DNA from 3 places in the Paraglaciecola sp. 25GB23A genome. Region 2 is predicted to be linked to each of the others. Evidence: predicted binding sites of a transcription regulator. Region 2 holds the regulator's gene; each other region holds the start of a gene.
What was found. Region 2 encodes LexA, which represses DNA repair genes until DNA is damaged. Its sites were predicted from a motif close to TACTGTATNNNNATACAGTA; they were not measured.
Positions count from the first base shown of each region.

Region 1: the regulator LexA is predicted to act here: its motif matches at 8,167-8,186, upstream of recN (DNA repair protein RecN).
Region 3: the regulator LexA is predicted to act here: its motif matches at 1,320-1,339, upstream of ABKW31_RS21560 (S24 family peptidase).

Region 1 is NZ_JBDYKM010000006.1:36,478-46,570, reverse strand. Features, by position in the region: gene ABKW31_RS11555 (ferrous iron transporter B) at 68-1,882, shown strand; gene ABKW31_RS11550 (NYN domain-containing protein) at 1,959-2,432, opposite strand; gene ABKW31_RS11545 (hypothetical protein) at 2,825-2,998, shown strand; gene ABKW31_RS11540 (ABC-F family ATPase) at 3,071-4,654, opposite strand; gene ABKW31_RS11535 (DUF2608 domain-containing protein) at 4,812-5,693, opposite strand; gene bamE (outer membrane protein assembly factor BamE) at 6,021-6,377, opposite strand; gene recN (DNA repair protein RecN) at 6,484-8,157, opposite strand; gene nadK (NAD(+) kinase) at 8,264-9,139, opposite strand; gene nagZ (beta-N-acetylhexosaminidase) at 9,316-10,093, shown strand, end outside.
Region 2 is NZ_JBDYKM010000015.1:63,130-73,222, reverse strand. Features, by position in the region: gene ABKW31_RS16700 (RluA family pseudouridine synthase) at 1-895, opposite strand, end outside; gene modF (molybdate ABC transporter ATP-binding protein ModF) at 896-2,308, opposite strand; gene plsB (glycerol-3-phosphate 1-O-acyltransferase PlsB) at 2,448-4,883, opposite strand; gene ABKW31_RS16685 (sialate O-acetylesterase) at 5,019-6,947, opposite strand; gene lexA (transcriptional repressor LexA) at 7,200-7,823, shown strand; gene coxB (cytochrome c oxidase subunit II) at 8,205-9,338, shown strand; gene ctaD (cytochrome c oxidase subunit I) at 9,345-10,093, shown strand, end outside.
Region 3 is NZ_JBDYKM010000034.1:13,332-23,424, reverse strand. Features, by position in the region: gene ABKW31_RS21565 (Y-family DNA polymerase) at 1-914, opposite strand, end outside; gene ABKW31_RS21560 (S24 family peptidase) at 914-1,318, opposite strand; gene ABKW31_RS21555 (hypothetical protein) at 2,083-2,205, shown strand; gene ABKW31_RS21550 (DEAD/DEAH box helicase family protein) at 2,266-3,648, opposite strand; gene ABKW31_RS21545 (hypothetical protein) at 3,642-4,184, opposite strand; gene ABKW31_RS21540 (helix-turn-helix transcriptional regulator) at 4,280-4,591, shown strand; gene cadR (Cd(II)/Pb(II)-responsive transcriptional regulator) at 5,384-5,773, opposite strand; gene ABKW31_RS21530 (cation transporter) at 5,855-6,490, shown strand; gene ABKW31_RS21525 (DUF3703 domain-containing protein) at 6,487-6,846, shown strand; gene ABKW31_RS21520 (cation diffusion facilitator family transporter) at 6,839-7,717, shown strand; gene ABKW31_RS21515 (hypothetical protein) at 7,797-8,192, shown strand; gene ABKW31_RS21510 (TolC family protein) at 8,264-9,586, shown strand; gene ABKW31_RS21505 (efflux RND transporter periplasmic adaptor subunit) at 9,583-10,093, shown strand, end outside.

The DNA of each region.
Region 1 (10,093 bases), on a different contig from region 2:
TACATCATTTCTCTTAGTGTTGGTGCAGTAACAACATTGCACCTAGAAACACGTATTTAAGGCAGTTATGAAAAATATTATCTTGGTTGGTAAACCCAACTCAGGCAAGAGCTTATTATTCAATCAGTTAACTGGAATGCGCCAAAAAGTGGCAAATTTTCCCGGTGTAACGGTTGAGCTCAAAAGTGGCAAGTTTAATAATTATCAGTTGATTGATTTTCCTGGGACTTATTCGCTCAACAGTTTATCTCGCGACGAAGAACTTGCTATCGCCAAGTTACATGAAGCGATGCATAGTGACGAAACGGCCCTAATAATATGTAACTTAGATGCAACACGCTTAGAACGTAGTTTAGTGTTCGGACTCCAAGTAAGAGATCTCGCCTTGCAGCACAAAAAGGGAGTGATTTTTGCGCTTAATATGATTGATGAAGTGCAGCGCTTTGGTCATCATATCGATACTGAACAGTTGGCCAAAGATCTAGGGTGTGCAATTTATTCCTTATCGGCTAAAACCTTGATTGGTTTGCATGAATTCAAATTGGCCTTGATTGACGCCGCAGGTCGCCCTCAGGATTTTATCCCGCTCAAAACGGTTGATGCTGACCAACCTGTGCTCGAAATTAGCAGAAAACTCTCTCGTCAGTATGGTATTCAAGCTGATGTAGTACTCAAAAGACAAAATAAGATAGACAACTTTTTATTAAACAGTGTGTTTGGTGGTTTGATATTTTTAGTCATTATGTTTTTGTTGTTCCAAAGTATTTTCACTTGGGCTAGTCCGTTAATGGATGCGGTAGAAACCATAATTGCCGAGCTTGCGATCGTGGTGACCAGTATATTGCCTGATGGGGCTGTGAATGATTTTGTCACTGATGCCTTATTTGGCGGGGTTGGTTCATTTTTAGTTTTTGTACCACAAATTATGGTCTTAACCTTTGTGATTGGCCTACTGGAAGACACCGGTTATTTGGCGCGTGCCGCGTTAATATGCCACAAACCGCTAAGTTATTTTGGCTTGTCAGGCCGTAGTTTTATTCCTTATTTATCTGGTCATGCTTGCGCTATTCCGGCTATTTTTGCTGCCAGAACGATAGAGTCTCCACGTAAACGTTTAATTACGATGATGACCATCCCCTTAATGTCTTGTTCTGCCAGATTGCCGGTTTACGCCTTACTAATTGCGGTGTTAATTCCCGATACTGCATACCTAGGCGGTTTATTAAATTTGCAGGGAATAACCTTTTTCATTCTATATTTTATCGGTATCTTGACGGCGTTATTGGTGAGTACTTTATTAAATAAATTGACTGATATAGATAAAGAAAAAGCAGAAATGCCGTTTATTCTTGAGTTGCCTACTTATCGTTTACCTCATTGGAAACCCTTAATTCATCGTGTATTTACTAGTGCAAAACAATTTATCAGGCGAGCTGCGCCAGTGATTTTTATGGTATCAGTGGTGATTTGGTTTTTAGGTTATTTTCCGCAAAATGGCGAATTACAATCCTCATACCTTGCGATGTTAGGCCATTGGATTGAACCGATCTTTGCACCCCTTGGTTTGGATTGGCGTTATGGTGTGGCTATATTAGTATCTTTCTTAGCTAGAGAAGTCTTTGTTGGCGCATTAGGTACGCTGTTTGGTATTGAAAGTGCAGATGAGAATATTGCCGGACTGGCAGCTAACGTTGAACAGGATGGCTTAGCATTGGGTGCCGGTATAGGCTTAATGTTGTTTTATGTTGTTGCCCTTCAATGTGTTGCAACCGTTGCTACTATAAGAGGGGAGACGGGCAGTAGAAAAATAGCGTGGGGACTTTTTGTTGGCTACGGATTACTTGCCTATTGTTTGGCTTGGTTGGCCGCAACCTTTATTTAAAGCTTTGTGTATGCGCCTAATATGGCGCATCAGCGTTCAGCTGTTAAGGCCTATCAACGTGCCTAAAACAATGTGATTAGAGCAATAAACTTTCTTCAATCTTAACAAATTCGTCGGCAGCGTTTACCAAGGATGTTGCGGTCAATTGTGCCACCCCATAGACTACTGTTTTGCACTGGTACTTATGTTTAAGGGTTAATAGCAATAAATCAAAGTCACCATCCCCAGAAAGCAAAACTAAACAATCTATATCATTTGCTGCCTCTAGAGCATCAATGGTGATACCCACGTCCCAATCACCTTTTGCTGAGCCATCACTGCGTTGAATAAAAGGCTTCAGTTTTACATCAAATCCAATGTGTTTTAAGGCACTCTGAAACTTAGCCTGTTGCGCATCACCCTTATCTATTGCATAGGCATTGGCGATAACAATTTCACCACGTTGACTTAGTTGTTGCCAAAACTGACGATAATTAAATTGTTTGGCGAAGGCATCTCGCGTTGTGTAATAAATATTTTGTACATCCACCAAGACCGCAATTTTGAGCATGCTTGAGACACTGAGTAATTTTTAAGTGACAGGATGGTAACACGCAAGGTTTAGATACTTTAATTTATTGTTTTTTTCTAATATTACTTGCCAACAGAGACCATTACATATACTATCCGCTTGATTTGTTTATTCCTCTCACCAAATAAATCTTCAATGTATAGTCTCTCTGATCCGGTCGGCCAACATTAAAAAAATAACAAAGCTGAATTATTGTACGGCGAACTCGTGAGCGTGAAACTGGCGGTGTAACTTCCATGTGGCTCTCATCTAGATAAAACCTAATAGCGTTATCGTCAACACTATAGTGAAGCTTCTTTTTAGTTCTTGATGAACATTGTTTGTATTGATTAATGCAAGACAGTTGTTTATCTGCAAAATAGAGTTTTATTATGTCATTTACAACATATCACGGTACTGACATCCGTGTGGCTTGCCCAGTGCATGCTATATCTGTCAACAAACACAAAGTGGCTTTTGCTGACCAGTTCGGTCAAAAGTTGAATGTTTTTACCTCGACACAAGAGGCAAAAGCCTTTGTTTCATGGTTACTGACTATTCATTAAACGTCGTTTGACCTTTAGATAATAAAAAACCGGATTTAATCCGGTTTTTTATTATCTGCTATTGATACTTAATTAGGCTTGGCTAGCTAAATAACTTTCGTAATCACCCTTAAAGTCGATGACTTTAGTGGGGGTTATCTCAATAATACGGGTGGCAATTGAGGATACAAATTCACGGTCGTGACTGACAAAAATCAGGGTGCCAGCGTAGTTTTCTAAGGCTAAATTAAGTGATTCAATCGATTCCATATCTAAGTGGTTCGTGGGCTCATCCATAACGAGTATATTGGGTTTTTGTAGCATGAGTTTGCCAAATAACATGCGGCCTTGCTCACCACCTGAAATCACCTTAACTGATTTATTTATCTCGCTCTGGGAAAATAATAAACGACCCAGTGTGCCTCTAATAACTTGTTCGTCATCTCCTTCTTGTGCCCACTGATACATCCACTCGACCAAAGAAGAGTCTTTTGCAAAATCTTCTGCATGGTCCTGCGCATAATAACCTAGGTTAGCATTTTCAGACCATTTAACTTCGCCAGTGCTAGGTGCTACTTTAGACATCAAACAATTTAATAATGTAGTCTTACCTACACCGTTGGCGCCGATAACCGCCACTCTTTCTCCCACTTCCACCATAAGATTAAGATTTTTGAACAACTGCTCATCAAACTTTTTAGATAAATTGGTGACTTCCAAGGCTAAGCGATGCAACTTCTTAGTTTCTTCAAAGCGAATAAAGGGGTTTTGCCGACTGGAAGGCTTAACGTCATCTAGTTTGATCTTATCAATCTGTTTGGCGCGGCTGGTTGCTTGTTTTGACTTCGACGCATTAGCTGAGAAGCGGCTAACAAAGGTACGAAGTTCAGCAATCTGGGCTTTCTTCTTGGCGTTGTCGGCTAACAATCGCTCACGAGCTTGGGTTGAAGCCATCATGTATTCATCATAGTTACCCGCAAACAAACGGATCTCACCATAATCTAAATCAGCCATATGACTGCAAACTGAGTTTAAGAAATGTCGATCATGGGAAATAATGATCATGGTGCAATTACGTTCATTTAATACCGACTCTAACCAACGAATGGTATTAATATCCAAGTTATTGGTTGGTTCGTCTAACAACATGATGTCTGGATCAGAAAACAGAACTTGTGCAAGGAGTACGCGTAATTTCCAGCCTGGTGCTATTTCACTCATTAATCCGTAATGCTGCTCGACCGGAATACCCACCGCGATGAGTAATTCTCCTGCGCGGGCTTCTGCCGTATAACCATCCATTTCAGCAAACTCAGACTCTAGTTCAGCCACTCTTATACCATCTGCTTCGGTCATATCAGGGTTTGCGTAGATGCTGTCTCGTTCAGATTTGACCGTCCATAATTCGGTATGGCCCATTACCACCGCATCAATAACGCTGAATTGTTCGTAAGCAAATTGATCTTGTTTAAGCTTGCCAATACGCTCACCAGAATCGGTTGAAACATTGCCTGCAGAGGGCTCTAAATCACCGCCCAAAATTTTCATGAAGGTAGACTTACCGGAGCCATTTGCGCCAATTAAGCCGTAACTATTATTATTGCCAAATTTAACTGAGACATTTTCAAAAAGTGGCTTTTCGCCAAATTGCATAGTGATATTTGCAGTGCTGAGCAAGGTAGTAGTTCCAACGTTATTAAAATAGACAGTGGCTTAGCGCTGAATTAACCCATCAACGCTACCATAAAATTCGGCGCATATTATGCCACATAATTAGCCACCCTGCTAAACAATAGGGTCGCTTATTATATCAATCGAGGAAATGAGCAATAGATTAATTGCTACTTAAACAAACACCTTGTTGTCTGCTGGGGAAAATTGAAACGATTAATTGGCTTAAGGCTGACCATTGCTGCGCCATAAGGTCGGCCTGAGCTTGGGTCAACACCTTGCCATTTTGTGCAAGTCGCTGCTCTTCAATTCTAGTGTAGTGAAACAAAGTCATGTCTAAGCCAGAACCTACTTTATATTCTTCATATAGGTTATCGATATTCTTTTGTGAGTCGTCAACAAATATAATAGCGTCGTATTGTTGATCCATTGTCTCAAGCATATAGCTAAGCATCAGTCCCTTGTTCATACCTGAAGTCATCATTATTCCTTGCATATATGACATTTCTCTTGGGATAGAGCGACGTAAAATAGGGGCTTTTTGACCTTCCGGACTCAAGGCTGTTTTGCTCAGATCAATCCCTGCTCGGAGTAATTCTCTCTCGGTAGCAGAACGGTATTTGGGTGAGCGTGAGGTAAGTGCAAATACGGTTAAGCCCTGATCCTGCCAAGTACTGATGATTTGCGGCAATTCAGGTTCAGTTAACTGCATCGGGCCAAGTTCATATAACAAACTGATACTGTCTTCAAACAAACACGCTACTTTTTGATCTTCGCGTGGTTTAATCTCTAAGCTTCCTCGTTGCCACTGATACCAAATATCACCACCAAGATCGCTTTCACTGGTTAATAAAGTATTGTCGATATCAACCACAACCAGTACCTTATTGTGACCATATAGTTGGGTTTTTTGCTTTATCAAAGTGACCACATCATTAAATGAACTGGTCTCTTGGATCTTTATACTAACATCACTTGACTCAGGTAGGGCTACACAAGAACTGATGTTCAATAATAATAATAAAAGTAAACAGGATTGTTTCATCAGATGCTCTGTATCTTCTTTTAAATTAGTTATAAATGGTTATTTGGCATCAACAGCAGTGAATAGGGAACGTTATACATCACATCCTTATCAACGTATCGCAACGCATAGCTTGGATCCCAAGCGATAACCTTTGATTGACTCAAGCTAAATATGCAACACAATACATGCATGGTGCAAAATAATCGCTCGCTAGGTCATTTTCCTGAATTTCCACTCAAACAATAAAGGTAAAACAGCTGCATGGTGGAGTAAATTAGACGATAGAATAATAAGATTAAACGGCCAGTTTGCTGTTGTTAGACAACAAACTGGTGTCATACATCTCTATTGATCTAAGGGTGTATTAAAGTCTTCAGACAGTTCAAAATCACCAACGACCTGATTTACTTTATCATCAACAAAGGTAATGGTTAATTCTTTACGAAAATCTTCTCCACGTTTTTTCATACCTCTTTTCATTTGGTACAAGTAGTACCAAGTATCATGGTCAAAAGAATCTTCTACTACAGGTTTACCAAGTACATAGGTAACCTGTTCTTTTGTCATATCAATGCGTAATTTTTTGACATCTTTTTCATCTAAAAAATTACCTTGTGGAACATCAATACGAAAAATCCAATCAGCACAAGCTGACAACATCAATGTGGCGCATAACACCACCAATAAATTTCTGAACTTCATTATTATTTAGTATCTCGGCGTTTAAAAAATGACCTATCGGCGTCACCTATTTAAAATAAGCGACGCATCCTAACCCAGCCGAGTTCTAGCAATCAATGCTTAATTTCTAGGAATTGCTGATTTGTAGTAATTCTTTTGCATTAGCGATCGCTGACTCAGTTAGAGTGTCTCCTGCTAATAGACGTGCTAACTCGTCAATTCGTTCATTTTCTTCTAAACAAATCATGTGAGTTTCTGTGGTTTTTTCATCACTGAATTTAGTAACAAACATCTGATGGTGCGCTCTGGCAGCGACCTGAGGTAAATGAGTGACACAAATAACCTGTGTATGCTCGCCCAATTTTCGCAATAATTGACCAACAATTGATGCTGTAGCACCACTGATACCGCTGTCAACTTCATCAAATATCATTGTGGCAATTTGATTACTACCTGAGCCAATTACTTGAATGGCTAAGCCTATGCGTGATAATTCACCACCAGAAACCACTTTATCCAAATCATCCATCGCTTGACCTTTATTGGTTGATACTTTAAATCGAACCGAGTCCAAGCCTAATTTATGTGGGGTATTATCAGTGAGGTGTTGCACCTCGATCGCGAACTCCGCATCTTTCATATTCATTTTTTGAATATGTTGTTGTACTTGCTTAGCAAAACTGATCGCCGTCTTCTGTCGGGAGTCGCTGAGTTTTTTAGCTGCTAAATAGTAGGCTTGTTCACTTGTGCGTAAATGTACGGATAATTCATCCAATAAATCATCATCTTTCACTAATTCTTGATATTCAGCATTTAATTGTTGATGAAAGGCATATAAATTTTCTGCGGGAACCTGATGTTTTCTGGCTAAATCTAGCGCTTGTGAAAATCGAGCTTCGACGGTTTGCATTCTCATCGGATCAATTTCTAATTGATCCGTGTAGGCACGCAGTTCTTTGGCTGCTTCTTCAATTTGAATAGCGGCTTCGTTTAACATATTAACTATTGGGCTCAAACTTGAATCATGCTCTTGTAATTCAGCTAATCTGTCTAAACTATTTTGCACCGCTGACAAAGCATTGAACTCGTCCGCTTCGTACAATTGATGAAAACTGATTTGTGTTTGTTCCAATAAGGTTTGGCTATGGCTTAATTTTTTATGATCAATTTCTAATTCGGTAAACTCGCCTTCAGCTAAAGCAAATTCTTCTAATTCTTGAATTTGATAGGCTAGCAGTTGGCATCTGTCTGCGCGCTGCTGCTGGCCTTCTTGTAACTGTTGGAAGCGTTTTTGTTGTTCACGTAATTTTTGATAAGTCTGTGCGACGTTTTGCAATAAGTTTTGATGATCAGCCACACTATCGAGTAAATTGCGTTGATGCTCGCTTTTGAGGATCAGTTGATGGGCATGTTGACCATGAATACTGAGAAGATGAGAGCCTAAGTCCTTCAACTGCTGTAGGGATACTGGAATACCGTTTACAAAGGCCTTAGAGCGACCTTCAGCAGAAATAACTCGACGAATTAAACACTCTAAGTCGTCAGTCAACTCATTTTTTTCTAACCATGTTTGCGCCGATTTTAATTGCTTAATATCAAAAAAGGCACTGACCTCAGCCTTGTCGGCCCCGGTTCTGACCATGCCGACATCCGCTCGTTCACCTAAGCATAAACCAAGGGCATCGACTGAAATTGATTTACCGGCGCCTGTTTCACCGGTAACGGCAGTCATTCCGTTTGAAAAATCAACATCTAGGGATTTTACCACGGCAAAATTTCGAATGGACAAGTGAGTTAACATAATTCTCATAGGTGGTTATATGTACAGTACCTGTAAATATAACCATGTGTTTGTTCACTGTCCAGTATAAACAGAAAATATAGTTTGTTAACTTTTCTGCTGAGCCTTAGTAGAGCTTGGTACCCCAATTTAATTTGGTGCGTAAGACATTGAAATAATTGTAGTCTTTAGGGTGAACTAGCGTCAATCGATTCGGATTCTTGCGGATGATAACTTCATCCCCTGGCAGCACGGTAAGTACAATGTGACTATCACAACTGACTTGCAAGTTGTCGCGGTTCTCCGGCGATATTTTCATTTTAACTGTACTGTTAGCATCGACTACAATGGGACGGCTACTCAAAGTGTGGGGAAACATGGGCACTAAGGTTAATGCGTCAAGGTTGGGTGTGAGTATTGGACCACCGCCCGACAAGGAATAGGCAGTAGAGCCTGTAGGTGTCGCGACAATTAGGCCGTCTGAGCGTTGGCTATATACAAAGATATCATCGAGGTAAACTTCAAATTCCAACATGTGCGCCACTTTACCATGGTGCAAAACGACTTCATTGACAGCCGAATCTTTACTTTGAATTCTGCCATGTCTGAATACCTCGACTTCGAGCAAAAAACGCTGTTCTGTCACACAATCGCCGTTAAATATACTGTCTAACTGCTGCTCAAAATCCTCAGGATTAATATCGGTTAAAAACCCCAAGTTGCCACGGTTTATGCCTACTACCGAAACATTGTATTCTGCTAACACCCGTGCGGCACCGAGCATATTACCGTCACCACCAACGACTATGGCAAGATCGGCTTGTTTGCCAATCTCTTTAATGCTGGCTGACTCAAAGCCATTAGAGTCGAGTTTATTTGCCGTATTCTCTTCAACTAAAATGCGGCAACCACGTTTTTTAAGATAAACAATAAGTGCTTTAAAGCTGAGGTTTGCGCCTTGATGCGCTTGTTTGCCAATTAAGCCAACGGTTGCAAATTCCATAGTTCAACATCAAAAAATACCATTCGCTAGTATAAGCACGGCTGTCAGGTATTGTCATAAATTTATCTTAGCTCAGACCAAAAAAGTCATTACTTCGATTATTTAAGGATTCGATTGACTCACCAGCAGGGATGTTTTTATAGTGACTCCAGCGAATTTAACCAAAAGAAACAAAGATGGGTCCATTAATGATTGATGTGTCAGGCTACGAACTGACACATGAAGAAATTGAGATCTTAGATCATCCGCTGATTGGCGGATTGATTCTATTTACTCGGAATTTTTATGATCAAGCACAGCTTGCTGATCTCATTAAACATATAAGGCAATCGTCACGTAACGATATTATTATTGCCGTTGACCATGAAGGGGGCAGGGTACAGCGCTTTAGAAAAGGCTTTAGTCTGATCCCTGCCATGGGCAAGTTGTATCCAACACACAGGGATAAAGAGCCTGTTTCGCTAGCCCAAAGTGACCGTTGGACCGAACAATTTGGTTGGTTAATGGCGGCCGAGTTGTTGGCATTTGACATAGACATTAGCTTTGCTCCTGTGCTTGATATTAATGGTAATTCTCAGGTGATCGGTGATCGAAGTTTTCATCAACAACCTCAACAGATAGTGCGACTGGCCAGTCAATTTATTCGCGGTATGAACCGAGCTGGAATGAAAGCAACGGGTAAACATTTTCCGGGTCACGGTAATGTCAAAGAAGATTCCCATATTGCTATGCCTATTGATCGGCGTAGCCGCCAAGAAATTATGAATCTTGATATGCAAATTTTTAAAGAAATTAATCAGCAAGGTTTGTTAGCGGCCGTTATGCCTGCCCATGTTATTTATCCTGCCGTTGATGCACTACCTGCTGGCTTTTCGAAGCAATGGGTTGGTGAAATTCTGCGTAAGGAATTAGGCTTCGATGGGGTGGTGTTTTCAGATGACTTATCGATGCAAG
Region 2 (10,093 bases):
GTTGATGTTTAAAGGCATAGTGCAATAACTTAGGGGCGGCGCATTCACCTGCACCTGCGGGGGGCGTGTGCAAAGCTGTTTGACTAAAAATATCTTGTAAATTTTGTTCCTGACCCAGAATGTTTAAAAAGCGATATTGCTTAAATAGCTTTTGTTGCAAGTTCGCAGAAGCCGCTTTGCGCTGAGCCTTTAAGGCCTGCAATGGCTTTGTTAATAAGCCAAGTTGCTGTTGCGCTTTGCTTAGTTTGATACTCCATGTTTGGCTAAGATCACGCAGCTCAAGTTTATCTTGAATGCTTTGTTGATCCAGGGTGCTATTTAAATGGCTTATGGCTTCAGCGGTCAAAGAGTGCGCAGCGTTTTCACGCAGAGTTTTACGTTGTTTACGCTGTTCAATCATCAAGGCTCTTTGCGCCGCAATGTCTCGTTCGTGCTGGGCTGAGAGTAAATCAAACTGTTGTTGTAATTGCGCCAGTTCAGGACTATTTGCAAGGGTGTTTATTTGTTGATTGAGTTGATTGATGTTTACTTGCTCGGTCAAGAAAAAACTATCTTGCGCTAACATATCAAATACCGGAGGTACAAAACCTTCTATATGGTTTTGCTCCGCCAATTTTCCAGAAAAAGCACAGAGATAACCTAGGCTGCCATCGGCTTTTTGCACCACCAAAACGCCAAACATCTTGCCAATAACTTTATCAGGATCTTGGCCTAAGCCAAAGTTGTGCTGCCAAGATTGTGGAGCTTGCAGGTAGTGCTGTAATTCCTCAACAGCTAATACACACAGTTTGTGTGGCTGGTAATAAAAGGGATAGGTAAAGCGCGCGGGTAAATCTATACCACTAATCGATTGGCTATATTCAGTAAAGCACTTGTTATCTTCTGGTGTTGTCATCTAAGCCTGAAATTCTGTCATACAAAGGTGGTGTTTAATGCTGGGTATGACATCTTCTTGATGATGATTGACATACAACAAGGTGGTGCTGCCTTCGCGCGCCAGTAACTCTATCAAGGTTAGTACTTTAATTCGGTTAATATCATCTAAGCCATTACAGGGCTCATCTAAAATTAATAAGGCTGGATGTTTTACCATGGCGCGGGCAATTAAGGCCATGCGTTGGTCACCAAAGGATAGCTGTTGAAAAGGCCTGTTTTCAAGGTGACCAAAGGCCATCACGGCGAGCCATTGCTGAGCGAGAGATTTTTGCTGGGTAGTCGGTGTTTGGTATAAACCGATACTGTCATAGAAGCCGGATAAAATAACCTGAAGAAGCGAACAATTAACCCGATAATCTAAATGGAAGGCATTAGACATATAGCCAATGTATTGTTTTATCTGCCAAATACTCTCGCCCGACCCTCGTTGATAACCAAATACGTTGATGTCGTTAACGTAACACTGTGGATGGTCACCGGTGATTAAATTAAGTAAGCAGGTTTTGCCTGAGCCATTGGGGCCTGTTACCTGCCAATGTTGATTTGGCTCAATGACCCAGTCTAGATGACTAAACACAATATTATCGCCATAGCACACCTTAGCTTGGTTCAGCTTAACCAAGGGGGCTGAGATATCCAGTGGATGAGGGGCAAATCGCTCTTCATCACGCTTAGGAATGCTAAGCTCTGTTTGTTGCATATGCCGTAACTGTTCAATATGACTCAAGGTTGCACTGAGGGTATTGTTGATTTGAGTTTGCCATTGAATGTGTCCAGTGTGCATCAATATGACTTGTTTGCAATAATCAGGTACTTCACTAAGGCGGTTGAGTACAAAGACAAAAGTAACTCGCCCAGCTAAAGAGGCAAATAACTGAGACAAATCAGTGCCGGCTTGCTGGTCTAGGCCATCCCATGGTTCATCTAATATTAATAAATCTGCTTTGCTTAGCAACGCTTTGGCCAGCAATAGTTTTCTGGTCTCTCCGGTTGATAGCGCACGAAAAGGTCGCTGTAAGATTGCTGAAAGCGAAAAAATACTGAGGACTTGCTGCAGAAAATCAACATCTTGGTAGGGCAATGAGAGCCCTGTAAATAATATTTCTTCCACTGTGCTTGGCACTGGAATGATATCGAGTATATCGGCACAGTCTTTTTGCCGTTCTGCCTCTATCAATGCTTGCTGCTGCTCTACCGACACCCAAGCAGAATTGGCTATAACTTGTCGTTCACCACTCAAAAAATCCCCTTTTCCAGCTATACAGGCAGCTAAAGCTGATTTTCCACTGCCGTTGGCACCGAGGATGACGCTATGCTGCAAGGAGTCTATGCGAAGCACGTCGATATTGAGCTGGAAATGTTCTGCGAACAAAGCCTTAAAATTGCTTAGAGTGACACACTGCATAGTAAATATTGTTCAAGTGATTTGTCTGTATGCTAGCAGAAACCTTAGTAGGTTTCTGCTAGCAAAACCGTGACATCGTTAATTAATGTGCATCGGTGGGTTTAGATTAAATTTGCTGAATACGCTGGGCGATTTCCGGAGAAATTAAGCCTATAACATCGAGTCGCAAGGCTTCACTTTTATCACAATGCAGTAACTGACCTTCGAGACCGCTTTCAACCAAGTGATTTTCTTTTAATGCACTAATAAAGGTACTGAGCACATTTTTATCAAAAAACTCAGGCGAACTAATGCCGTGTAGTGAGGCCAAACGCTGGGCAAATTGTTGGCTGCGTTTTTCTAATACGCTGCGACTCATTGATGTTTCGCGTTGCAGCAAGGTGAGCACCACAGCGTAACGATGCAGCGTTTCTTGAATGCTGCGATTAAGCAACCACACTGAATAATAAGCCTTACTACTAGGAGCCGGTGGACTTAGGTTGTCGCCATTACAACTGAGTAAACCCATGGCTAACATGGTTTCAATAAGAGAGTCTGAATACTCAAGAGCCTGTTCTAGACTCAGATAAATAAACAACTCTCGCTGCAGTAAGGGATAGAGTTTAGTGACAAGTTGTTTAGTTTCGTCGCGACTGATGCTGTGACGGGCAAATATGATCGCCGCTAACAGGCCCGGTAAGGCAAACAAGTGGAGTATGTTGTTACGATAATAGGTAAGGGGTACGGCATTTTTGTCTCTAAGGCTAATAATGCGCCCAAAGCTATCTTCACTGACCTCAAACTTATTTAATTTTAAGGTGTTTTCGAGTAATTTTTTAGCGCCGATGTCGGGAATGGACGATACCTCACTGTAGGGCGATTTAGCCAATAGTGTCAGCAAGTGTTCAATCGCTAATAGTAATTCATCTTCGGTCAAGGCGTGTTTTTTGGCTGATAACAAACATATCGCACACAATGACATTCCGCTGATAGCGGCTGCTTGATTAATCCTCTCCATAACGTTGTTAGCAAGCTCGTTAACCACCGGCGTTAACCACTGTGGTTTTTTATCGGGTTCAGCTAACTGTAGCTCTCGCCAGTTAGACACGCTTTTGTCTAAGTAATTAGTCAGGTTAATTGGCTCACCAAAATTGAGAAAACCATAACCATAGTTCTTCAATTTACGAATGGCTGAGAAGATATGAAAGATAGATTCTTTCTTTTTAGTGGAGCCAGTGAGTTCTTGTAAATAACTAGAAACTTCCATGACGTGTTCGTAGCCAATATACACTGGCACAATGCTGACCGGGCGATTAATGCCTTTAATCAAACCTTGCAAGGTCATAGCGAGCATTCCCGTCTTAGGTGGCAATAAGCGCCCGGTGCGGCTGCGGCCACCTTCAGGATAGTATTTAACCGAATAACCTTTGTTAAATAGCAACTCAAGGTATTCTCTAAATACGGCGGTATATAATTTATTACCAGCAAAACTGCGGCGTAAGAAAAACGCACCAGCTTTGCGTAATACGCCACCTATGGGCCAAAAATTAAGATTAATACCCGCAGCGATATGCGGTGTTACGAGCCCCTCATGATAAATAACGTAGGTGAGTAACAAATAATCCATGTGACTGCGGTGGCAAGGCACATAAATAATTTCGTGGCCATTTTGCGCTAACATCCGCACTTTCTCGGCGTTTTTAACTTCTATACCATTATAAATTTTATGCCAAATTTTGGTCAGTACACGGTCGCCCAGTCGGATTAAACCTTCGCGGTAATCACCGGCGATTTCGTCAATATATTTTTTGGCTTGTAACTGCGCGTTTTGATAGCTGATATTTTTGCTATCAGCTTCACTACCAATCGCTGAGCGCACGGCTTGAGAACCCAATACCGTATTGTATAGCTCTTGTTTTTCCAGCAAATAAGGACCGGTAATGCCCTGGCGTCTGCGGTGAAAATGGGTACCGGCTAAGCGTATCAGTTTATGGGCTAATTCAGCATCTGTGCCCGGTAAATTAGCTATGGCTCTAGATGATACCGCTTTGCTATAACAGACAAAGTTATCGCGCCCGAGAAACAATACAATAAAAAATTTGCGTAACCAGCTTGGCGATACTTGGTTGGCAATAATATCAGACCATCCTGAAAGCTTTTTGCCCGGCGCCCTACCCCAAAATATCGATACCGGTACTATTTGTAAATCGAGGGTCGGATCTTGGCGATGTAAATGAAATAAATGCGCGAATTGCTGGTCGATATTGGTCCTTTTTACTTTGCGGGTTAATACAGATTTAGGTTCGAGTAAAAACAAGCAGGCTTTATGTTGTTCACCGACAATTGTAATGCGACTACTGGGTTTGGGTAAATTGAGGGCATCAGCTGACATCTGCAGCGCAATTTGGTCTGTTGCGGAATGACTGCGCAATAAATAGACAATAGGCTTAGTCGGATCGATGCCCAATTCTTTGTTTAAGTCAGTTGGAATAGTATTGGCTTTAACTAGCCATTTTACCGGTATTGAAATTAGAACCAGCAATAGATTATGTAACCATGCCATTCAAATCAATCCTTAACGTATATTGTGTAGAAGACACTGAATATTAACATGGCAAATCGATTTTTGCGTTATTGTCCTAATGCATTCGATTGCAAGTGTTCAAAGCCTGAACAAATCGAGGCAAAGATCCACAATTTACGGTGGGTCTTTAATAATGTTTGTTGAAAAAGGTTGGGCGGGCAGATTGGCACTGTTATATAAACTTGCAGCAGGATTATCTCCCCATGCATAGCGAACCATTACAGGCTGTTGAATACTAGGGGCTGACAACACAATTTTTTTTCCAACTAATTGTGCTGTGGCCCATTGGAATTGGCCATCTTGGCCCGCAATGGCAAAGCTATGGTCATCGGTTTTTTTCAATATTAAGCCATCATAAATATGTTTGAAACTTAATACTAGTTCTCCCTTTTGCGCTTCAACTGAGGCGATTTGTGGACTTTGGTAATTGACTTTTTCACCTAAGGCTAAGGCGCGCGCGGCTAAAGCAAGTCTTTCGCCTACGACTTTTTTATTGGTGGGATGAATATCATTCCATTCTCCCGCATCGATGGTGACGACCATGGCTGTGTTAGCTATGCGCAAAGTTTGGCTTTGAGCTTCGCGCAGGCGTGCCCAATCACTGTCCATCGGTTGCTCTTGTTTCAGCAAAAAATTGGCGAGTTGTGCAAAGATAAATGGAAAGTCACCCTGGCCCCATTTGGCCCGCCAATCATGGATCATAGCGCTAAATTTGCTGTGGTAATCTTGCCAATGGCCAACGTTAGATTCGCCTTGAAACCAAATTACGCCTTTGATAGGCAACTGAGTTAGTGGCGCAGTTAACCCATTGTACAAACCCATTGGTTTCCAGCGAATAAAGGTACCGCCTGCTAAAGGTGGCACAACTGCAGCCGTCTTTGCTTTCCAAGTTCCGCTAATATCAATATGTTGAGAATCGTTGCCGAGCCAATAAGGTTTGTCTGATACAAACTCGCTGTGACCACTGTTGCTAATAACGCGCAGAGCTAGGGTGTTTTTGCCTACTTTAAGCACGCCTGCTGGGAGGGAATAACGCCGAGGAGGGTATTGATAAGTGGTTTTGCCTACTTGCACACCATTGATATACGCTTCATCGGCATCAACAATACGGCCCAAGCGTAAGACAGTTGCATTAGCGACCTGTTCAGCATCTAGATTGATGATTTTACGCAACCACCATGAGCCACTCGTTGACTCTCCACCAGTCACCTTTTTTACGCCTGGCAAGGTGAAATCATCCCAGTGACTATCGTCAAGTTCAGGGCTGAACCAAGGAAGGGGACCAACTAAGCCAAGGTCTTGTTGATTAAGTTGAGTATACCATTGCTCGTCTTTTGCTTGGTCGGCGGCCGTGATAGCAGCAATGAGTTCATCATTGCGAAAGCGTTTACCCTCAGCGAGTGATTCAGGAAAAGTCTGTAGGGCGTCTTCACTCATCCATGCTTCGACAGGAGACCCACCTAAGGCATTATTTAAGATACCTATGGCCACACCGTTATGTTGGTATAGGGTTTTGGCAAAATACAGAGCAATGGCTGACATACCACTAATATTATCGGCAGAAGTTTTGCTCCAAGACCCTGCGGCGAAATCTTCTTGGGGAGCTTTAAAATTATAAATTTGCGGTACTTTAAACTGTCGAATAAGGGGATAATCAGCATCAGCAATATCTTGTGGATAATCTTCAGCAACACGATACATTGGCAGTTCCATATTGGACTGTCCTGAGGCGACCCATACATCACCGAAATATATATCGTTTATTTGCAGCTTATTATTGCCGATAATTTCCAGTTGATGTGGGCCACTCGCTTCCTTGGATGGAAGGTTAACTTTCCATTTACCTTGTGTAATGAGGGTTTTTGCTACGAGATTGCCATCTAGTTTTACTAATATCGACTCACCTTCATCGGCAAATCCCCATAGCGGTATTACCGTGTTGCGTTGCAAAACCATATGATCGCTGATCAACTTAGGTAAGGTGACGTCAGCAAAGGCCCATTGACTTGTGCAAGCAAGAAAGACAACTAATAATCTGCGCATGTTATTCAGCCGTAAATAAAATTTTAACTAGTCTAGCATCGCAGAGTCGAGTCTCTGATCCACTGTGAATAATGGTTAGTGACTTGGAAAATTTCATAACAGTTTAACCGTGGGGTTGGATTGTCAGAATACCTTTAAATCGACTAAACAACATAAGCTAAACTGAGTCATATCGACTGTTTTAAACAGCGCTTGAGATCTTAGATTAACTGTATATACTAACAGTTCACTGTATAGAAAAACAGGCTGTTTATGCGTCCACTAACATCGCGCCAAGAAGAAGTATTACAACTAATTAAAGATACCATGCAGGAAACCGGCATGCCGCCCACGCGAGCTGAGATTGCACTTAAGTTAGGTTTTAAGTCGGCTAATGCCGCTGAAGAACACTTAAAAGCCCTCGCGCGTAAAGGTGTTATTGACATATTGCCTGGTACCTCGCGAGGTATTAAGGTCAATGTTCCACTGGATGAGCAGCTTGAAGAGCTCGGTTTACCATTGATTGGTCGTGTGGCTGCAGGAGAACCAATCTTGGCTGCTGAACATGTTGAAGGTCACTACAAGGTTGATCCTCATTTGTTTAAACCCAGTGCTGACTTTTTATTGAGGGTCAGTGGTATGAGTATGAAAGATATTGGCATACTCGACGGGGATTTACTGGCAGTGCACCGCACAACCGACGTACATAATGGCCAAGTTGTAGTCGCGCGAGTCGAAGATGATGTAACGGTTAAACGACTAGAGAAAAAAGGACGGCAGGTATTATTACACGCTGAGAATGATGCGTTTTCGTCGATAAAAGTCGATTTAGCCACTCAAGCATTCTCTATTGAGGGTATCGCGGTGGGTGTGATCCGTAGTTCCGATTGGATGTAATCTTAAGACAGCTTATTAACTCTCATTTTTATCCTTCTTTGGGTTTTTATAGAACCAAGGCCCCTCAAATTTTTTCCTCATTAATTTCAATCAGATCAAGTTAGTAAGCTTGGTCTGATTGCCTGTATTTCTTGCAAATCTAAGTTTTTAACAAAATAATGTTCAAAAAACACACTGTTGAATAAGTTTTAAACAAAAAAGCTAGACTATTGCTTATAAAATAAGTAATTCTTATCACTCGTTTAACAATTTAGTAACAGTTTGTTGCCTTGTTAATACTCAAAGGTGGTAGACTTAATTGATTTTTGAGTTATTCAATAAATGGAATAAAAACAATAGGTTTGGCAAATGGGGTGTCGTGTGAAAAGAACTTTATCCAAAATGGGCTTGCTTAGCGCTAGCTTGCTATCTTTGCCTGCATTCGCAGAGTCCACAGCAAAGATAGAACAATATCAACTGAACATGACCAGAGGCGTAACTGACATTAGTGCTGAAGTGTATGACTTACATATGCTTATGTTTACAATATGTGTGGTGATTGCAGTTTTGGTATTCGGGGCGATGTTCTGGGCCATGTGGTTTCACCGTAAATCCAAAGGGGTTAAACCAGCCAATTTTCATGAGAGTGTTAAAGTTGAAATTGCTTGGACTGTTATTCCATTTATCATACTTATTTTTATGGCGATACCAGCCGCAAAAACCCTAATAGCGATGGAAGATGCAAGTGAGCCAGACCTGACAGTTATTGTAACTGGTTCCCAATGGAAATGGCATTACAAATACATGGATGATGGCGTTGAATATTATTCTCGACTTGCAACTCAGCCAGAACAGATCAGTGGTAAGTTTGAAAAGGGCGAAAATTATTTACTAGAAGTAGACCATCCGCTAGTTATTCCAATTAATAAGAAAGTACGTTTCTTGGTGACATCAGATGATGTGATTCACTCTTGGTGGGTACCAGACTTTGCTGTGAAACAAGATGCAAATCCTGGTTTCATAAACGATGCTTGGGCGGAAGTAAACGAACCGGGTATCTATCGTGGGCAATGTGCTGAGTTATGCGGCAAGGATCATGGTTTTATGCCCATCGTAGTTATTGCCAAAGAAGAGGCTGATTATGCCGCTTGGATAGGCGAACAAAAAACTATTATTGCCGAGGCCAAAGCGGAAGAACAAAGGCTGTTAGCCATGAATATGAGCCTGGAAGAGGCCATGACAATAGGCGAAAAAGTATATCTTGCCAACTGTGCAGCCTGCCATATGCCTAATGGCGAAGGTCTACCGGGGGTATTCCCGGCTATTAAAGGCAGTGTGATAGCGACCCAAGATCAACCCCAACATATCAACATTCTGCTCAACGGTGTCGCTGGCAGTGCCATGCAATCTTTCGCTAAGCAGTTGACCATGACAGATATAGCGGCCGTGATTACTTATCAACGTAACGCCTGGGGTAACAATACCGGTGATCTCGTGCAGGCCAAAGATATTAACACCGCGATAAACGGTAAATAGGAGGAGATGACTATGAAAACAACAACAAGTGAACATCATCATGAACATAGCCATGATGAACATCATGAGCATCATATTCCTAAGGGCATCACAAGATGGCTTTATACCACTAACCATAAAGACATAGGCACCTTATATCTGTGGTTCGCCTTCATCATGTTTTTGACGGGTGGGGCCATGGCCATGGTCATTCGTGCGGAGTTGTTTCAACCTGGCCTACAAATTGTTGAACCTCACTTTTTTAACCAAATGACCACTGTGCATGGTTTGATTATGGTTTTTGGTGCAGTAATGCCCGCCTTCACCGGCTTAGCCAACTGGCTGATACCTATGATGATTGGTGCGCCGGATATGGCCTTGCCACGCATGAACAACTGGAGTTTTTGGATCCTGCCTTTTGCGTTTATGATTTTGCTGGCTTCATTGTTTATGGAAGGTGGTGGCCCTGCGTTTGGATGGACCTTTTATGCCCCCCTTTCAACCACTTACAGCAGTGACAGTACTGCCTTATTTGTATTTTCGGTACATATTATGGGCATATCTTCCATCATGGGGGCCATTAACGTCATAGTAACGATTTTCAATATGCGTGCCCCTGGTATGACTTGGATGAAGATGCCATTGTTCGTTTGGACCTGGTTGATTACCGCCTTTTTGTTGATTGCTGTCATGCCTGTTCTTGCAGGCGTGGTGACTATGGTATTAACTGACAAATTCTTTGGTACCAGTTTCTTTGATGCTGCCGGTGGCGGTGA
Region 3 (10,093 bases), on a different contig from region 2:
AAATACCCTTCATTGTCGTGAGGCGAGCTAGTGGCAAAAACGCTCATCGCGCTTGCTAAGCTTTTTTGTTTTCTCAGTTTTGCTGACACGGTTTCAGCATGTGTCGCGAGTGCAAATTGCAATTGAGTCATATCGGTGATGCGTTGCCCAAAACTGCGGGTGCTGTATATCTCTTTTTTCGCGGCTCTGACATCATCCCAGCAATTGCGGACTTCTCCGTTGAGTTCTCGCACTGTGGATTCAACTAATATGGAGAAATCTTTTCTAATTTTGGTGGGATTCTGATTGGCTAAATCCCAGGCAGTTTTAATGCCCATAACATTTAGCCGCCGTCCTAATCGACTCCCAATACCCCATACATCGGTGACTGCCATTTGGGAGAGAATAAGCTTTCGCTTCACGTCATTATCGATAACGGCCACACCATTAAAACCATCGATACGTTTAGAAGCATGATTAGCGGCTTTGGCTAGCGTGGGCGTAAGCCCCATACCAATGCCAATGGGCAATCTGACTTCTCGCCACACGGTTTTTCGGATAGCGGTCGCTAAAGCGTCCCATCCTTGAGGCGGTGCTGAGTCACTTTTGCCGTAATACAGAAAACACTCATCGATTGAGTAGATATGAATGTCAGGTGCAAAACGAGCACACGTATCCATCATTCGTTGGCTCAGGTCAGCGTATAACTCATAGTTGCTCGACCGTATGACTGCTCCCGCTTTTTGAAGCGCATCCTTTACTTGAAAATAGGGAACAAACTTCTTGCCAATCCCCATGCGTTTGGCAATGCCACACGCGGCACAAATACAACCATCGTTGTTGGTCAGTACAACGACAGGTTTTTTACGAATAGAGGGGTCAAAGACTTTTTCACAGCTCGCATACATACTGTTCACGTCACAAAGGGCGTACATTAAAGCTGCTTTTTAAACGGACGATGCAATCTGATTGAGCGTGTAACTACCCCTTCAATTTGAAACTCGTCGCCTTCGCGCAAGAAATAAGGAGGAAAGCCGCGGCCTGATGACACTAAACACCGTTGTACCTTGTCTATTTTTTTACAGACAAACACCCCGTTCAGATTGGCAACAACCACATCTTGGTCTTTGATGGTCTGAGAGCGGTCAACGATAAGCAAGTCACCTGAAAAAATACCATCACCTTTCATCGACTCACCCTCAGCAATACCGATGTAAGTGGCTGAAGGGTGGTCAATGAGGAGCTGGTCTAAATCAAGCCCTAGCTGAGTGTATTCAGTCGCAGGTGACTCAAATCCGACTATGCCTGCATGGGCTTTTATGGGGATGAATTTCAACATATACTGTAATTATATACAGCAATAAATTTCAGTCACGCGTTATTTGACAAGTCCGACAGTTTTTGTCGAGTTTTGGACCGAATTGGTCCAATTTTGGTAATAATTTGCAAACTAGAATGATCTACTATAATCAATGGAAACGTGCCCACAATTAAGCTGCAACGGATTTTGAGGCAGATCAAAATGCAAGGCAAATCTTGAGTCACTTTTAAGTACAAATGAACAAATGTCATCTCTTGATCATCTTATATTGTTAGTTTCCCACTTCGATTATTGTATCCGGTGTCAGTACTACATTAAGTTTGTGAATTTAGCTGTTGAATTACATCAGAAATTAATCCACCAATGCACTTAAAAAGTGATCCATTCAGTAGTTAATTCAAGCCAGAATTCATGTCTGTTCAAATTGTTAATCATGGTTCAATCTTTGATAAAAATAACATTCACAATGGATCACCTTTGGATGCAAATTAACAGATGAAACTGCTGAATGAAATTTAAATCTCTATTTACGAAGATTAAATCAAACGGCAGCACTTATTAGAAAGCTAAGATCAATATTCTGCACTTGACCACTAGGGTTAACGCTTGTGGAAACCAAGTTTACTAAAAAGTACCAAGAATACGTTATCTAAACTTCCCTAAGCGCATTTCTTGATGTGAAATTGTGTGACCTGTCACATTTTCTCGAGTTGCAAATTGACGTAGTTTAATAGGTTCGACTCCCCCAGTTGAAAGATAATATCCTTAACTGGAGAGCAACAATGACAAAACGTAAACAATATTTAAAGGAATTTAAACTTGATGCAATCCCGTTATTGGATGAGCAAAATTATAGCCAGGCAGAAACTGCGAGAAATTTAGGGGGTAAAGTGGATCAGTTTTGAATGCAAATTAACAAGCAATAAATAAAAAATTGAAATTAACACCCTGTGTGGACACCAATCTTACCCAAAAGCAGCGAGAATACGTTCTTTGAAACGCCCCAATCTTATTTCTTGAGGTGATATTATGTTACCTGTAACACTTTCATGAAATTCTGCTTTTTCACTTTTAAACCATTCTAAAGAGCGTACGGCTTCATTTTCTTCTTTCAAATTCGCCAAATCCTGTAAGATTTTAGAGTGGTTGCCGAATCGGTCTGATAATTGTGGTATTGCCCCCATTTTTGCGAACACACAAGCATCAGGGATATTCTGTTCAACTCTTTCTGCAAAACCAATCAAGTTTCTTTCCGCAAAAGTGAACAGCCACGCTTTTTGATTATTCGCTGGAGTCACCCTCAATATCCGACCTAGAACTTGTCTAAAGTGCAGCTCCGTTTTAATTGCACTTAAGTGGCAGCATACCTGAAGGCGAGGAATATCGGTTCCTTCGCTAATCATACCAACGCTGATGATCCATCTAATGGCACTATTCCTAAATTCATCTATATCGGCTAAAGCTGATTCTTGATAGTGAGTAACTAATACACTCGTTTGATTAAATTCATTCGTTAAAATACCTTGGATAATTTTTGCGTGATTGACAGAAGAAGCAACTACTAGACCTCCTGCAAAAGGATCTTGCATTCTTAGTTCATCCAGTTGACGACAAGCCAAACTGAGTAAATATGTCATTGCCTCTCTGTTTTGGATGACATTAACGTAAGAAGTATCTGATTCCTCCAGCAGTTCCAAAATAGAGGAGAATGACTGAGTTTCAAACCCACTTGAAATACTTAAATGTTCGTTGTCTACGAGCACTATCCTTGGTCGTCGACATACACCATCGTCAATTGCTTGTTTTAATCCATACTGATAATCGCAAATTAGCTGGCCTTCTGGATCGGTATACTCCGACATGGCTATAGGCACTAAATCAGATCGCCAAGGCGTGCCTGATAGCGCAAGTGTATATTTAGCTAGGTTTTGAATTGCTAGAATTTGTTCGCCCCATACGTTAGCATTTTCAAAATTATCGCCAGAGCAATGATGGATCTCATCAAATACCACAAACACCCGGTACTTTTGCATCGTCACCCAAAAGGACTTATCTATGTACTTTAAAGATTGATAGGTACTTGATGCTCCTATAGAGCCTATTTCACCATTAAACGTACATTCTAAGGTTCTTGAAAAAGTACTTTTTATCCCTTCAGCCACCGACAAAGAAGGCGAAAAACATAAAACAAAATCTATTTTCCCATTATTGAATAGTTCTTTCGTTAATTGAGCAGCCATAATCGTTTTTCCGGCACCGGGTGTTGCCTGACATAAAAAATGACTTTTTCCTGAGAAATATTTTTTTAGAGCCTGCTTAATAGACTTTAACTGCCAAGTTCTTAACATAGGGCGTCTTTGGACCGGGACAATTCAATAACCTTTGATAAAGCATTAATTCTACCCAAAAGTTTAGCAGAGCGGTCTTTTGCTTCCTCAAATAGAATATTTAACGAAGTGTTTAATGCTGGAAAGCGTGACATTAAAGTTTGATATTCTTCTACTTCACCTAAAACAATTGCAAGCTCACCCTCACTGTTAGATTTTTCTCTTGTCAGTGTCGTATAGTTATCGATAGAAGAAAGTTCCTTTTTGACCAAACTCGCTTTTTTGGGGGTATTGACCCCAATAAATTCAAGGCTGTTAAATAGATCTGACTTTACATATACCTTACGCCTTCCTTGACCTTCACTCGTTAACCATCCCTTTTTTTCATAAGCTAATATTTGCCGATAAACATATTTCCTCGCTTCATCAAGGCTGTATTTTTCCACCATAATCTCAAGAAAACCATCCCTTAATTCAACAACAGAAAACTTATCCATCCCTTTTTCAATTAATAGCGCGAACATGAACTTATTTATCTTTTGAGCTTTTCTTTTCATACAATAACAAATCAAATACTTAGGATTGCTAAGTATACAAAAATCGGTAAAACTAAGACAATGAAAAAACACTCGGCAACCAAAATGAATCTTCTTTGTTTAACAACCCCATTCCACATCGACTCAAACAAGCGCGCAAAAGAGCCGGTATTTCTCAGAAAAATCTCGGATTATTAATTGGGATGGATGAAAGTTCAGCCAGTGGTCGTATGAACCATTATGAAAAGGATCGTCATACGCCCGACATTAATATACTTAGAAAGATAGCCGACGCTTTAGGTGTGCCGTTAAACTACTTTTTCTGTGAGGATGACTCAACAGCAGAACTATCAATTGAAATAGCTAAACTGTCTGAAGATAAAAAAGAACAACTATTAAAAATGATCAAACAACTATCAGATGAGTAAATTTCACATCTAACCCTAACTGAACATAATTGTTATATTAGTATCCCGCCAGATATATCAACGTTTTAAACATTGATAAGACTTTAGGTTTGAATTGCCAGCTTATTATATCAATCAAACGACTATCTGGTTTTATGCCCTTAGTCGAAACCAGATTAATCGCCTTACCAAATTTAAAATCTACTCTTAAAGTGTTCTATATAAAAAAGGATCTTTAAATTTGATAATGAATATGAAATGTCAGACTATTAAGAATAGTTAAGTGACTATTAATTTGAACATAGATCAATGTTCACCTACTGGGGCTATTTCATTTAGTAGCGAAGAACAAACACCATGGCCAATATGACTTGACCACTATACCTATCCTATATAGCTATATGAAGAGTGCTTTATTGGAAGTATACAGACAGTAAAAAATATATTGCACTTAACTTAAATCAACTTACAAAGATGTAAATCTGCTTTAGCTGGTAAGGAAAGTCTGTAATTTATGGTCCGTTCATAATGCAATTTAATGTAACTTATTTTGCAATTATTCATTTAGTGCCAATATGGAAGTAACTACTATTTTAGACACAAAAAAATTGTATGTTTTTATATAGACCGAATGTCGACTAGGAGCGAATTGCAGCCATTGGAGCTAGCTTAGCCGAACGACTGCTATGCCCAAGAAAGCGGACGTAGATATTTATTGTGTATTGGTTACTTTATCTAATTTCAATTAGCGAACCATGTACAATTGTGAAACCGTATGCGAACGTAAAACTACAAAACTTGTAGATATTAGTATCACTCTTCAAGCAACTGCAACACCCCACATTCTTTAACTTTTCTATCATCTGTGCATGCCGAAGCCATGTCAGATAAGGTAAGCTTTAGCTCCTCAAGCTCTGCAATGCGATGTGTGACGTCAACCATGTGTTGATGGATCAAATTGTTCACACTAGAACAACTTTTATCGGGATTATTTTTTGTATCCAACAGCTGTTTAATTTCTATTATGGTCAAATCTAATGAGCGACATTGTTTAATGAATCGCAGTGCTCTCAACGATGATGCGTCGTAAATTCTGTAGTTGCCTTCACTGCGGTTGCAAGCCTCAAACAAATCCTGTTTTTCATAAAAACGGATCGTCTGAATAGAACACCCACTTTTTTTTGATAGCTCACCTATTTTCATAAATATGACTTTGTGCTGTTGACCCTATACTTGGTATAGACTTTACACTGTACCTATAGTTTTGGGAATAAGAGTTGAATAATGAGTGGTTGCGGCTGTGAAGTGGAAATCAAAGATGCCTCACAAAAACGGGTTCTGTATTGGCTGCTCGGCATCAATGCGACGATGTTTTTCGTTGAGATGACCGTTGGTATTTTGGCTGACTCTACTGCTTTAATAGCAGACTCTATGGACATGCTAGCGGATGCGGTTGTATACGGTATAGGTATTTATGCTGTGGGTAAATCTATACTTCACAAAGCCAAAGCTGCGCAAATCAGTGGTTACTTTCAGCTATTGCTGGGCGCGATCATTCTCATTGATATTACCAGAAGATTATTCTTGGGCAGTGAGCCTATCTCATCATTAATGATAGGAATGGGTTTCATTGCACTAATTGCAAACGTCGCTTGTTTGGTGATTATTCGCAATCATAAAAATGACGAAGTACGTATGCGAGCCAGCTGGATTTTTTCAGCTAATGATGTCATCGCCAATATGGGTGTCATCATCGCCGGTATTCTAGTGGTGTGGCTTGATAGCAGAGTACCCGATCTGATTATCGGCTGTATCGTGTCGATTGTTGTACTGCGCGGAGCATGGTTGATCCTGAAAGACGCCAAGCAAGAATTGCTTAATAATGAACTGGCTAAAGACAATGCGAGAAGCTCCTTATGAAATACAACCAAGCCGTTCAGCCTTATATTGACTCCAAATTGACAGATTACTCAGATGCAATGTCTAAAAATAATGAGAGGCAGGCATTTGCAGCGCTGGAGGATGCGCATGTAATTGGTCAGCACTCTACTTATTATCATTGTTTAATTCATTGTAAAATGCTGCGACTTGGTCTTCTAAACAAAGATTGGAGAGCCGTTTTTGGACAAGTAATAAGAATAATTGGTGCTGCAACCAAAACCGCTATCGGCCTTGTACCCAAAGGGAACACAGGTGGCACGAATATCAGTCCATTCAAACGACTACCGGTAAGTGCTGAAAATCAAGCTATATTGGACAAAATCAACGATGCATAACCACAGTCACAGTGATAACAGCGCATCAAAACGCATTGGCTGGGCATTTTTCTTGAATGTCGTATTCACTATCATTGAATTTATAGGCGGATGGCTGACAAACAGCACGGCTATAATGGCCGATGCAGTGCATGACTTAGGCGATAGTTTATCCATTGGCACTGCTTGGGGCTTAAATAAACTCAGTGATAAAGAAGCAACCAATACATTTTCCTATGGCTATAAACGCTTTTCACTTCTTGGTGCATTGATCAACGGGTTAGTGTTAACGACTGGCTCAATATGGATCTTATTCGAAGCTATCCCTAGGCTTTCAGCACCCGAAATGCCACAGGTGGAAGGCATGTTGTTGCTGTCAATTTTTGGCATCGCCGTAAATGGTTTTGCCGCTTATAAACTCAGTGAAGGGAATTCATTGAACGAGCGGATCTTAAACTGGCACCTACTTGAAGATGTATTGGGCTGGGTGGCAGTGTTGATTGTATCGATTGTGCTGATGTTCAAGCCATGGGCGATTTTGGATCCCATTTTATCTATTGGCTTTACATTATTCATTTTATTCAATGTCGTCAGAAATCTAAAAGAAACCTTATTGTTATTCTTGCAAGCCACGCCAGATGTTACGCAGATGGAGGAAGTGCGTAAAGTGCTCATGTCAAACGCTGATGTGGCGGATATACATCATTTTCATATCTGGTCGTTGGACGGTGAACATAGCGTCATGACAGTACATGTGGCGTTGAAAAAAGATGTTTCTGTTTCTCAATTGAGAACACTCAAAGACGAACTTCGCCACGGACTTGATGAGTTTGATTTTGTGCATACTACCATTGAAATTGAATTTGCCAATGAAGATTGTCGAGATGAGTAATGTTAGGATTGAAATACTTTGTTGCGGTTGGTCTTAGTTCGATAAGCTGTTAACATAAAAATGATGAGAGTAGATAGATATGTTTAGTGTGAGGGTGGCAAGTTACCTGTTGATTTCGCTGATTTTGTTTCAGTCGTTTTCGGCTGTCGCCAATTCCTTGGATTTTCATGCTATCGACTCGCAACACCTAAGCGAAATACACGAACATCAAGCGGGAGATAACACCGCATCAGCAAAGACGCATGTCCAATTACAATCTAACGAACACGCCGATACTAACAACGTCACAGTAGATATTTCTCACAATCCTGCTGATTGCCACCACTGTGGTCATTGTCACGGAACGCATGCCCAATGGCTTGGAAACGCCAATGGTATCGAACTCGATGCTGTTACCACCCATCACGGTTTCTATTACTTATCAAAAGTAATAGATGCACCGGTCACACAATTATTACGCCCACCTAAAGCATAACCCTGAACTAATCAAACACCGTTCGCCAACAGCTTGGCGATATACATTTTTGATAATTTAGGAATAAAACAATGATGAATATTTCATTGAATCGCCCTGTGCGTGTGCACGCTTGGGTGGTTTCCACGATGCTTGTCCTTTTGACAACACACACCGTGGTAGTAGCACAAACAAACAGTATCACCAATGGCGAAATGACGTTGCAAAGCGCCATACAGCGAACATTAACAAATTCGCCAGAATTGCATGAGTTCACATACAAGCAAGAAGCGATAGAAGGGGAAATTAAAACAGCTTCGCTCAAACCTGCTCTCAATGCAGGCATTGAAGTGGAAAACTTTTTAGGAACAGGTGAGGTCTCCGGCATTAAAGGCTCGGAGTTAACTCTCACATTGTCATCGGTCATTGAACTGGGCAATAAACTCAACTCACGTAAGGCGTTTGCTAAAGCGCAATCCACCTTCGTCGAAGCGCAAAAACAAGTACACACTTTGGATGTATTGGCTGAAGTGACACGTCGCTACATCGATGTATTGGCGCAACAAGCGCTAATTGACGCACAACAAGAAGCAGAAACTCTTGCTCGATATACCTATCAAGCTGTTACAAAGCGTGTGGATGCAGGAGCATCTCCGGTATTTGAGCAGCAACGCGCTGAAGCCGCACTGGCAAGAGCCAGACTGGATGTGGTGACGGCACAGCAAACTAAGCAAGCCATGATAAATAGTCTGGCGATTATGTGGGGGGAACAATATCCCACTTTTACCGATGTAGCGGGTGACTTATTTGCGCTGCAATCGTCTCCATCTTTAACCGTGCTTTTCAACACCCTATTGGGCAGTCCCAATCTCGATGTCTATACGCAAGAAGCGAGATTACAGGCATCCCAAGTACGTCTGACCCAAGCAGCCAATCAGTCGGATTTAAGCTGGACAGCCGGAATCAGGCGCATGAATGGTATAGATGAAACAGCCTTTATAGCGGGAGTCAGTATGCCGTTATTTGCCGGTGAGCGAAATATTGGAGAGTACGAAAAACAGCGAGCAATTCAGGCACAACTGGAGCAACAAAAAGAGTCAGCGACTCAAAGTCTATACCATCAGCTAAATATGGCATTGATGGTCAGAAATAATGCGTTGCTCAATGTGCAGACACTACAAAATTCTATTATCCCACCCTTAGTTCAAGCGCTCGAATTGGTAAAGCAAGCCTATATCGATGGACGATTCAGCTACCTTGAATGGGTGAGTACACGTCATGAATTGCTCAATGCCAAACAAGCCCTAATTCAATCAGCGAAGCAAGCTCATCAACGCGGCGCAGATATCGAATCACTGACTGCACAGCCCCTTGTGGATACGATCAACACCTCTTTTTCGAGAAAAACAAAATGAACAAAAAAATAGTAATCAAGAAGCAAAACACTATGTTAGTTTTCATTTTTTGCAGTGCGCTGGGATTTTTTTCAAGCACCACAATACAAGCATCAGAGGATGCACATGGCAATGCAGAAACCCATGAGGATGAACTCGTGCTCATGTCAGATAGCATGGCGCAAAAAATGGGTGTGATGACGCAAAGTGTGCAAACGGGTAGTCTCAATATCACCACCACTATCTACGGAAATATCGTGACCGACCCTGCTTCACTGAGTCATGTCCGTGCACGATTCGACGGTATGGTGACCAAGGTCAACGCAAATTTAGGTAACAAAGTCAAAAAAGGCGAGACACTGGCGGTTGTAGAATCCAATGAAAGCCTTAAAAGTTATCCTGTTACAGCCCCGTTTTCAGGCACGGTGATTGCCAGACATGCCAATGAAGGCGAGTTATCCAATGGTCAAGTGTTATTTTCAATCGCAAACTATGATGACGTGTGGGCACAGCTTAAAATCTTCCCAC